DNA from 3 places in the Actinomadura sp. SCN-SB genome. Region 2 is predicted to be linked to each of the others. Evidence: riboswitches for the same ligand, from Rfam matches in the RefSeq annotation. Region 2 holds a riboswitch; each other region holds the start of a gene.

Region 1 (3,226 bases), on a different contig from region 2:
GCTGGAGGAGAACCGGGCGGCGCGGCTGTTCTACGAAGGGCTCGGATGGACACCCCGGGACATGCACGATGGGGTCGATGGCGAACACTGGCTGACCTACGGAATGAACCTGTGAAGCTGAAGCGCCCGTCCCGGCTGCTGACGCTCCTGGTGGTGATGCCGCTCGCAGCGTGCTCCGTGCCCGGTTCAGGTCGTCTGCAGCAGCCTTCACCGTCTCGAGGAGGCGCGACCGTACCGGCCCTGCCAGCGGTGAAGGCGTTCGTGGTCGCCGCCGACGAGCCCGCCCCCGCGGTCAAGCGTGCCGCCGTCCGCTTTGTCGAGGTGTTGACCAACTACGGCGCCGGGGGCGGAGAAGCCCGGGCGACCGGAAACCGCCTCGCCGCGGCCGGGATGGACCCGTCCCTGGCCGGGCAGGCGGCGCCGCTGCTCGCGAAGACCGATGCGGGGGCGGGCGAAGTGATCTATCCCCAGATTGGGGGCCTGACGGCGAAGTCGGCCTCGATCATGGCCGTGGTCAGGCTGAGTACCAGGCGATGGACCGTCATCACAACGACCACCCGGACCATTGACATCAGGTTGAGCAAACGGCCGGCGGGCTGGGCGGTGACGCGCATCGCCTCCACAGGCGGTGCGGCCCCGCAATCCGCGCGGGCACTCGGCCCGCTCGCCGCCCAGGTGCTGGCCAGCAAACGCATCGTGCTGCCCGACACCGCACGCTGGGACATCCAAGCCGGCCGGGTGGACACGCGCGTTCTGAGGCTGATGCTCGAGATCACCAAGGAACACACCATCTCCGTCACGGTGGTCTCCACCGGTCACCCGTTCAGGGTCTACGGGAGCGAATCGGTGAGCAACCACCGGCAGGGCAGGGCCGTGGACATCTGGGCGGTCGACGGCCGTCGCGTCGCCGAGCAGCGCCGTGGCGGCGACGTCCCTGCCCGGCCTGTCGCAATCCAGGCCCTCACCACCGGAGCGAACGAGGTCGGCGCACCGTGGGCGGTGTCGAAGGGTGGCAGGGCTTCGTTCACCAACACTGTCCACCAGGATCACCTGCACCTGGCCTTCAAACGCTGACGCAACCGGTGTCCGGGACTCATGGACGTGGCGACGTATGGCCCATGTACTAGATCAAATAGTACTTCGAGCAAGCCCGCCGAGTGCCTGTCTGCTTTGGCCCTTTCCAGGGGACCTGTTGTCTCTCCCCCGGGCCTCGACTTGCCGTTTTGCTGGGATCGCTACTACATTGCCCCGTACTTCGTTCGAGGCCGCCCTCCATCTGGAGGTCGGTGACCGTCCAGCGAGTCCCACGCCGCAGCCGGCCGCGCGGGGACCGGGAGATCCATCCGTTCGGCGCCCGCCAGGTGCCGAGTACCACCGAACCCGAGCCGCTTCCCGAGCTGTGCCCTGTATCACGAGGGTCGCAAGGCATCAGTCTCACGGCGAAGTCGGCAACGCCTAGTCCGCGCCTTCGGCGCGGAGCCGGGGAACCAACGCGAATGGTCTACAAGCCAGAAGGCATGTAGCGGCCTTCGCAGGGGTGAATCAGCGCATCCTCCACATCCGAGGAGTGCCGTAGGGCGACTTCCACGCCCGAATCCGTCAGCTAACCCGGTAGGCGCCATGGAAGTTAGGAGATGGTGCCGTGCACAAGCGGCATGGAAAGAACGGCAAGATCGCAGCGCCGGTGACCGGCGTCGTGCTGGCCGGCATTCTCGCCGGCGCACTGGGCCTGACGTCCGTTACCACGGCCCCCAAGGAATCCACCACCACGGCAGGGGACCTGGCACTCTCGGCCAATCGGGCCAAGAAGTCCGCCACGCCGCGGGACACGACGCGATCGCGCAACAGCCCGGCGGCCAAGGCCACGCCCAGCCCTGACACCAAGCCCAAAGCGAAGTCCCGGGCCCACCCGTCAGCCAAGCCTTCGGCCAAGCCTCCGGCCGGGCCCCCGGTCCCTCCGGCCAAGCCGCCGACCACCTGCGATGCCTCGCAGAAGAGGAAGGTGGGCAGGTTTCCGAACGGCCGGATCCCGACCCGGTACTTGTGCCCGTTGCCACAGCGGGGACTGGTGCTACGGAGCGACGCGGCATCGGCCTTCTATGAACTCAACACCGCCTACAAGAAGCGCTTCGGCTCCGACATCTGCCTGCGCAACTCCTACCGGTCCTTCGCCAAGCAGAAGGACCTGTACGAGAGCATGCCGGCAGGCATGGCGGCAGAGCCCGGCAACAGCAAGCATGGGCTCGGCATCGCCGCCGACTTCTGCGGTGGTGTCGAAGACGACGAATCACCGCAGTTCAAATGGATGCGCGCCAACTCGGAGAAATACGACTGGCTCCATCCTGACTGGGCCTACAGCAGCCCCTACGAGCCGTGGCACTGGGAGTTCGACGTCGGACAGAACGACTGACGAACGGATGTTCCTGGCCACCGAGCCGCCTGATCGGGCGGTCGCTGTGCGCCCGGGCAGCGTTGACCGGGCATCCCGGGCGTGCAGCGGACCGTGGGGCGATCGATTCGGTGCGTTAGCCGGCCAGTCGGGCCGCGAGCCTCGGGTTGATCCGGATCGCTCCCTTGAAGTTGACGAAGTAGACCGGCTGGACTCGTACGAAGGTTCCGCGCCGCGGTGCGGCGAGCATCCTTCCCTTTCCCAGGTAGAGCGCGATGTGTGAGATGTAGCCGGGTGCGGTCGGGTCGTGGGCCCAGGTGAGCAGGTCGCCCGGCCTGGCCTCGCCGAACGGGACGGCGCGCCCGGTCCGTGCCTGGTCGGCCGCTACCCGCGGAAGGCGCACACCGGCCTTGCCGAAGGCGTACTGCAGGATGCCCGAGCAGTCGTATCCACCTTCGGCATCGGACTCCCCACCCCAGACGTACGGCATCCCGAGCTTGCTCATGGCGGCTTGGATGGCGACCCGAGTCTGCCGGGCGGTCAATACCTGGCCACGAGCGTCGGGCAGCTGCCCGACGGATGCGCCTGTGCGCTCATCGAGGCCGGCGAGCCCGACGATCTTGGCTTGCCGGGGCAGGAGCTTGCGCAGCCGCGAGGTAAGGGAACCGGGGTCGCTGCTGCGCGCGCTGATGAGCAGCGCGTTACCGGTCGGCAGTCCGAGCTCGCGTGCCGTGTCGCGGGAGACGACGGCGTCGACGTCGCTGATTCCCATGGTCGCGAGGGCTCCGACTCGAATCGTCCTCTGCGGCCGGGAGCCGGTTCCGCCGATGGGCGTCT
Region 2 (3,226 bases):
CGGAGCGAGCCTCTAGGCGAGTCGGAGCGATGCAGCGATCGCCGCAGGCGCGACAAGCGACGAGCCGCCAGGCGAGGAGCGCAGCTCGTGCTTGCCAATAAACACGGCCGCACCCACCTCAACCCCCAGCCCCGAACGGTCGCCCAGGCGTTGCGATCGCGTCCGAAGGCAGGTTCCGAGCTTGCGAGGAACCTGATCGCGTAGCGAGCCCCTGGGCGAGTCGGAGCGATGCAGCGATCGCCGCAGGCGCGACAAGCGAGGAGCGCCAGCGACGAGTGCAGCTCGCGTCTGCCTTAGAACACAGATATATGCACGTGGTCGTAGTGGTTGGCGGTGATGCCGCCGCGGTTGGCCATCATGCGCCAGCCTGGGCTGCGCATGTCGTAGATGCGCTGGCGCCAGATGACGTATTTGACGCCGAGCCTGCTGGCGTTGTTGATGGCGTATTGGGCGGTGCCGTCGCCTTGGGCGCGGCCGTTGGCGGACGGCATGCTGCCGCCGGTGCTGACCATGAAGTCGCAGGCGGTGCCGGTGGCGTGGTCTTGGGCGTCGACGCCGCCGCGGAAGCAGCCGATGGTGGGGAACGGGCCGAATTCGATGTCGACCGCGTTCTTCACCCTGAGCATGCGCGCGGTGACGCCGCCCATGCCGACGCTGGGGGATTCGGGCTTGTACTTCTTGATCAGTGCCCGGATCCTGGCCCGCTGCTTGACCAGGTCGGCGATCTCCTTCTCCAGGTCCTTGATCTTCTGTTCGGCCTCGCGCTTGGCGCGCTGCTGGTCGTTGACCAGCTTCTGGATCTGCTGGACCCGGGCCGACTGGTTGGAGGCCACGTGGCTGGCGAGGCTGAGGCCGCTGAGCGCGCTGGACGGGTCGTCGGAGCCGAGGACCGACACGGACGGGTCGGCGCCGCCGGTCATGTACTGGGAGGCCGCTAGCTGGGCGACCAGGTTGCGGGTGGCCTCCAGGTCGGTGTTGAGCTCTCTGGCCTTGGCGATGGCCTTCTTGGCGTCGTACTCGGCGTCCTTGAGCTTGGCGAGGTCGCCGCCGTACGCCTTGTCGAGCTTTTCGATCTGGGCGTTGAGCTTCCGCATCTTGGCCGTGTCGCCGGGGGCCGCGGCCTGCGCGTTCACCGTGGTGCCGGCGGTGAGCGGCACGGCACCGGCGGCGAGTGCCACGAGTGCCAGGGCGGGACGCCGTAGCCGGGTGCGCCAGCGGCGGGTGGAGTTCGGGGTCTCCTCCACGTCCTCTCCTCTCCTCGATCGCCTACCGGGTTAGCTGACGGGTTCGGGCCGGGAGACGGCCCTGCCACCGCCGGTGGTGACCGGTGGTGGGTTCACCCCGGCCGGTCGGGCCCGGGGGCTGGCCCCGGACTCACCGGCGATGGGTCCCCGGCTCCCGTGGCGCGGGTGCCACGGGACTCGGCCGATCCGGCCGTTCCGTCCCCGGGGGGGCGGGACGGTGCGCGGGCCGAATGCCGTCGGACTGCAATGCGGTCGAACTGGAATGAGCCATACGAACCTTAGCGGAGATCAAACCGCCGGGCGCCGTGGAATGGTTCATTGCTCGGTGGGCGCGGCCATTTCGTGGGAGCGGAGCCATGTCAGGTGACCCGGCTCACAGCGTGGACCCGCAGGGCATGCCGCCGCGCGTTCCCTAGGGAAGCGGCCCGTTCCGTGCCTTTGCTCGGGTGGCGCTTGACCATTTCCGCGCCCGGGAGAAAGGGCGCGGGGGCGCGGCGGGGCGGTTCGCCGGCGCGGCCCGGTGGCGCGCATGCGAGGGCCGGCCTTCGGTGGGCAGTCCGCAAGAGCACTCCTTCTCTCCGGCGGGGACCGGGCACCCGCGGCCAAGCCGATGATCTCGGCCGCGGATACCTTAATGGATCCGAGGCGAAAGAAACTCTTAAATGACCCTTAAATCCTCGGGTCCGGGCGGCTCCCCGATCGGCCGGGCGCGGTCAGCTACGGCTGAGTTTGCCCTGGTAGCCGAGCCGCCGGTTGCCCGGCAGCCTCCACACGTACTGGAGCGTCCCGTCGACCTGGCGGGTGACCTCGACGGCACCGCTGGAGCACGGCTTGGAGATGTTCAGGGCCATTTTGAGCGTCCGGTTCGTCCCCTCGGTGAAGGTCAGCGTCCCGGTGCAGCGGGTCTGCGGGTACACCGCGCGCGCCTTCGTCTGGCCCGGCTCGAACGTGACCTCGACCGGGAACGAGGCGCCGCGCGAGGGGTTGACGACCGTGCCCTTCCATGTCCCGGCGAAGCCCTCGGGGACGGCCGTCACGGGCTGGTCGTTGATGGCGTTGGCGGGCCCGGCCTGCTGCGGGGACGGCTCCTCGTTCCCGCGCATCTGCGGCCACAGCACCAGAGCGATGATCGCGACACCGACCAGCACGCCGATCGTGAGGGAGAGCGCCACGCCCAGCATGCTGTTGCCGGGACGCAGGCGCAGCAGGTTCTCTAAGATCCCCGGCAGCCCGCGTGAGGACGGCTCGGACACCACGGCGGGCAGGACGGCCGTGGAGCCGCGCTCTTCCGGAACCTCGTCCCTGAAACGGTCCATGCCGGGGATCAGGTGCGGGACCGGGTCCGTCCTGTCGGTCGGCCCGGCGAACCTCCCCTCGGGCACGGCGGGCACATGCTGCGTCGCCATGTCGTCGTACACCCGGTCGCGGGACGGGGGCGGGCCGGACGGGTCGATGCGCGGCGTGTCGATCCGCGTGAGCTCGGCCGCCTCGGCCGGCTCCGGCGGGGCGGACCGGGAGCCGGGCTTGGAGGACGAGCGGGGCTCGAACCACCCCTCGGAGCCCAGCCGGGCCGTGGCCTCCCCCGGCGGCTCGTACAGGTTGGACGGCTCGTACGAACCCGGCGCCGACGGTTCCCGGGGCGGGTCCGGGACGGGGGCCCTCAGCGGCACGGATTCAGGCGTGGGGCCGGTGAACGCGGTCGGTGAGAGGGCCGGCGACTCCAGGATGATCCGGGGCTCGGCGGGAGGCGGGGTGAGCGAGGCGCCGACGGCGAGCGCGCGGCCCTCGTCGAGGAGCGTGCCGGGCATCTTCTCGGCCAGCGGCCCGGACTCGTCCAGCATCCGTTCGAGCAGCGCCGCCGCGGTGGGACGCCGCGCGGGGTCCTTGGCGAGGGCGTCGGCGACGACCTCGCGCAGCGAGTCCGGCAGTTCGTCCATCTCGGGCTCGTCGTAGACCACCCGTTGCATGATCTCGGAGGTGGA
Region 3 (3,226 bases), on a different contig from region 2:
CTCCTTGGTGATGTTGACGTCCATGTCGTCGGACCGGGAGTTCTCCCCGACGATCATGCCTTCGTAGACCTCGGTGGTGGGGCCGACGAAGAACGTCCCGCGCTCCTGGAGGTTGATGATCGCGTACGCGGTGGCGGCGCCGTGCCGGTCGGCGACCAGCGAGCCGGACGGACGGGTGCGCAGCTCGCCGAACCAGGGCTCGTAGCCCTCGAAGACATGGTGGGCGATCCCGGTGCCGCGGGTCTCGGTCATGAACTCGGTGCGGAACCCGATCAGGCCGCGCGCCGGGACCAGGAACTCCATCCGGATCCAGCCGGTGCTCTGCCGCCTCGTGGGGGACGACCCCCCCGACCCCCCGATGTTCCCGTAGTTGGTCATCTGCTCCATCCGTCCCTTGCGGACGGCCATGAGCTGGGTGACCGCGCCCAGGTGCTCCTCGGGGATGTCGATGGTCAGCCGCTCCACCGGCTCGTACCGCTTGCCGTCGATGTCCTTGGCGACGACCTGCGGCTTGCCGACGGTCAGCTCGTAGCCCTCCCGGCGCATGTTCTCCACCAGGATCGCCAGCGCCAGCTCGCCACGGCCCTGCACCTCCCAGGTGTCGGGACGCTCGGTCGGCAGGACGCGCAGGGAGACGTTGCCCACCAGCTCCCGGTCGAGCCGGTCCTTGACCAGCCGGGCGGTGACCTTGGTGCCCTTCTCCCGGCCCGCGAGGGGGCTGGTGTTGGTGCCGATGGTCATCGAGATGGCCGGCTCGTCCACCGTGATCAGCGGCAGCGGGCGCGGGTCGTCCGGATCGGCCAGGGTCTCACCGATCATGATCTCGGGGATGCCGGCCAGCGCGATGATGTCGCCGGGCCCGGCCTCGTCGGCGGGCTTGCGGGTGAGCGCCTCGGTCATCAGCAGCTCGCTGATCCGGACCCGTTCCACGCTGCCGTCACGCCGGCACCAGGCGACCTGCTGGCCCTTCTTGATCGTCCCGGAGTGGACGCGGCACAGCGCGATCCGGCCCAGGTAGCTGGAGGCGTCCAGGTTGGTGACGTGCGCCTGGAGCGGGGCGTCGGGGTCGTAGGACGGCGCGGGGATGGTGCTCTTGATCACCTCGAACAGCGGCTCCAGGTCGGCGCTGTCGGGCAGCTCGCCGTTGCCGGGCTTGGTGAGGGACGCGCGGCCGGCCCGCCCGGAGGCGTAGACGATCGGGAAGTCGATCTGGTCCTCGTCGGCGTCGAGGTCCATGAACAGCTCGTAGGTCTCGTCCACGACCTCGTCGATGCGGGCGTCGGCGCGGTCGGTCTTGTTGACGACCAGGATCACCGGGAGCCGCGCGGCCAGCGCCTTGCGCAGCACGAACCTGGTCTGTGGCAGCGGGCCCTCGCTGGCGTCCACCAGCAGCACCACGCCGTCCACCATGGACAGCCCGCGCTCCACCTCGCCGCCGAAGTCGGCGTGGCCGGGGGTGTCGATGATGTTGATGGTCATCCCGGCGTGCCGGACGGCGGTGTTCTTGGCCAGGATCGTGATGCCCTTCTCGCGCTCCAGGTCGCCGGAGTCCAGGACGCGGTCGTCCACGTCCTGGTTCTCGCGGAACGCGCCGGACTGCCAGAGCATGGCGTCGACCAGCGTCGTCTTGCCGTGGTCGACATGGGCGACGATCGCGACGTTCCGGAGGTCATCGCGCGTGGAGATGGGCATGCGGGCTCGCCTTGGGGTCAGGTTCGGGGATCGCCGCAGACGCGCGGCCTTCTCAGTCTACTTGGCCGGACGGGGTCCTGCGCGGCCTCCGGTCACCCTTTCGCCCCATCCGGTGGATTTGGTCTATTTGGCCACTTTTGCCGGTTCTCTGTACAGTCCTGCAGATCCGGTCGTTCGGCGTCCCGCCCCCGGGACGACGGCCGGACCGCCGAGTCCCGCAAGGGAACCGGGGACCCAGAGCTAGCCCCGGGGTGAATCGGCGCGTGTGCCCGTGACGCGCGCCGTAGGGCGACTCCTGGCCCGAACCCGTCAGCTAACCCGGTAGGCGGAGAAGGAGAGGAGAGCACGGTTTGACACCGGCACCCCGTGAACGCCGTTTCGCCATGCCCGCCATCGCCTCCGCCGCCGTCGTCGTCTTCGGCGCCGGAGCCCCCATCGCCGCCCAGGCGGCCGTCCGTCCCGCGCACGCGCCGGCCGCCGCCTCCGCCGCCGCGCTCGCAGCGGCGCCTTCGCCCTCGGCCTCGTCCTCGGCCCGGACGTCCAGGAAGCCCACCGAGGGCGAGCTGCGCAAGCGGCTGGACGCGCTGAACACCGAGGCCGAGAAGCTCACCGAGCGCTACAACAAGGCCCGGGTCGACCTGGACAGGGCACGGCGCGCCGAGCAGGACGCCGCGAAGACGGCCGCCGCGCTGGAGGCCCAGGTCGCCCCGGCACGGCAGGAACTCGCCAGGCTCGCCGCCGCCGACTACATGACCGGCGGCCCCGACATGCTGTTCAGCGGCGGCGACACCGGCGGGCTCGCCGCCTCGGCCTACCTGGCCCGGAACCAGGCCGCCGTCGTCAACCGGCTCCAGGCGCAGATCGACCGGGCCAACGCCGCCCGCCGCGCCGCCGCCGCGCACACCGCCCAGGTCCGGCGGGCGGCGGCGGAGGCCGAGACCGCCCGCGCCGCCGCCAAGGCCAAGGTGGACGAGGTCACCAAGCAGCTCGACAAGCTGACCACCACCATCGCCAAGGACCCCCGCACCGGTCTCAAGGCCACCGTCAAGGGCTCCGGTCTGCCCGCCAAAATGGCCCGCAAGGCGCTCACCAAGCTCGGCAGCCCCTATGTCTGGGCCGCCGCCGGACCGAACAGCTTCGACTGCTCGGGACTGGTCGTCTGGGCGTACGCGCAGGTCGGCAAGAGCGGCCTCCCCCACTACACCGGCGCCCTGGTCAACGAGGGCACGAAGGTGAGCCGGGACCGGCTGCGCTCCGGCGATCTGGTCTACTTCGGCGCGAGCCTCCACCACATGGGCATCTACCTGGGCGACGGCATGTTCCTGCACGCCCCGCAGACCGGCGACGTGGTCAAGATCTCGAAGCTGTCGGACCGTTCCGACTTCGCCGCCGCCAACCGCATCGAGTGACCCTTCACGGCGCTCGGGGCGCTCAGGGCGCGGCGTTCAGCAGATGGGGGCGGACGGCCTCCACCACCGGGAGGTCGCCGGGCAGCCAGTCCACCGAGTAGAGATCGTCGGGGCCGAGCCAGCGC

Evidence for each region. Region 2 has a riboswitch for cyclic di-AMP ahead of ACGWYJ_RS09460 (coiled-coil domain-containing protein). Riboswitches for the same ligand answer to the same signal wherever they lie in the genome.
Region 1: linked by a shared signal. The riboswitch ahead of ACGWYJ_RS38045 (D-alanyl-D-alanine carboxypeptidase family protein) and the one ahead of ACGWYJ_RS09460 (coiled-coil domain-containing protein) in region 2 are both predicted to bind cyclic di-AMP.
Region 3: linked by a shared signal. The riboswitch ahead of ACGWYJ_RS04680 (C40 family peptidase) and the one ahead of ACGWYJ_RS09460 (coiled-coil domain-containing protein) in region 2 are both predicted to bind cyclic di-AMP.

What each region holds. Positions count from the first base shown of each region.
Region 1 covers NZ_JBIMPP010000124.1:856-4,081, forward strand. Annotated here, with positions in the region: gene ACGWYJ_RS38035 (GNAT family N-acetyltransferase) at 1-115, shown strand, start outside; gene ACGWYJ_RS38040 (hypothetical protein) at 112-1,074, shown strand; cyclic di-AMP (ydaO/yuaA leader) riboswitch at 1,443-1,633, shown strand; gene ACGWYJ_RS38045 (D-alanyl-D-alanine carboxypeptidase family protein) at 1,643-2,410, shown strand; gene ACGWYJ_RS38050 (C40 family peptidase) at 2,526-3,226, opposite strand, start outside.
Region 2 covers NZ_JBIMPP010000010.1:160,145-163,370, forward strand. Annotated here, with positions in the region: gene ACGWYJ_RS09460 (coiled-coil domain-containing protein) at 294-1,244, opposite strand; cyclic di-AMP (ydaO/yuaA leader) riboswitch at 1,248-1,437, opposite strand; gene ACGWYJ_RS09465 (serine/threonine protein kinase) at 1,958-3,226, opposite strand, start outside.
Region 3 covers NZ_JBIMPP010000005.1:21,649-24,874, forward strand. Annotated here, with positions in the region: gene typA (translational GTPase TypA) at 1-1,692, opposite strand, end outside; cyclic di-AMP (ydaO/yuaA leader) riboswitch at 1,889-2,036, shown strand; gene ACGWYJ_RS04680 (C40 family peptidase) at 2,043-3,101, shown strand; gene ACGWYJ_RS04685 ((deoxy)nucleoside triphosphate pyrophosphohydrolase) at 3,124-3,226, opposite strand, start outside.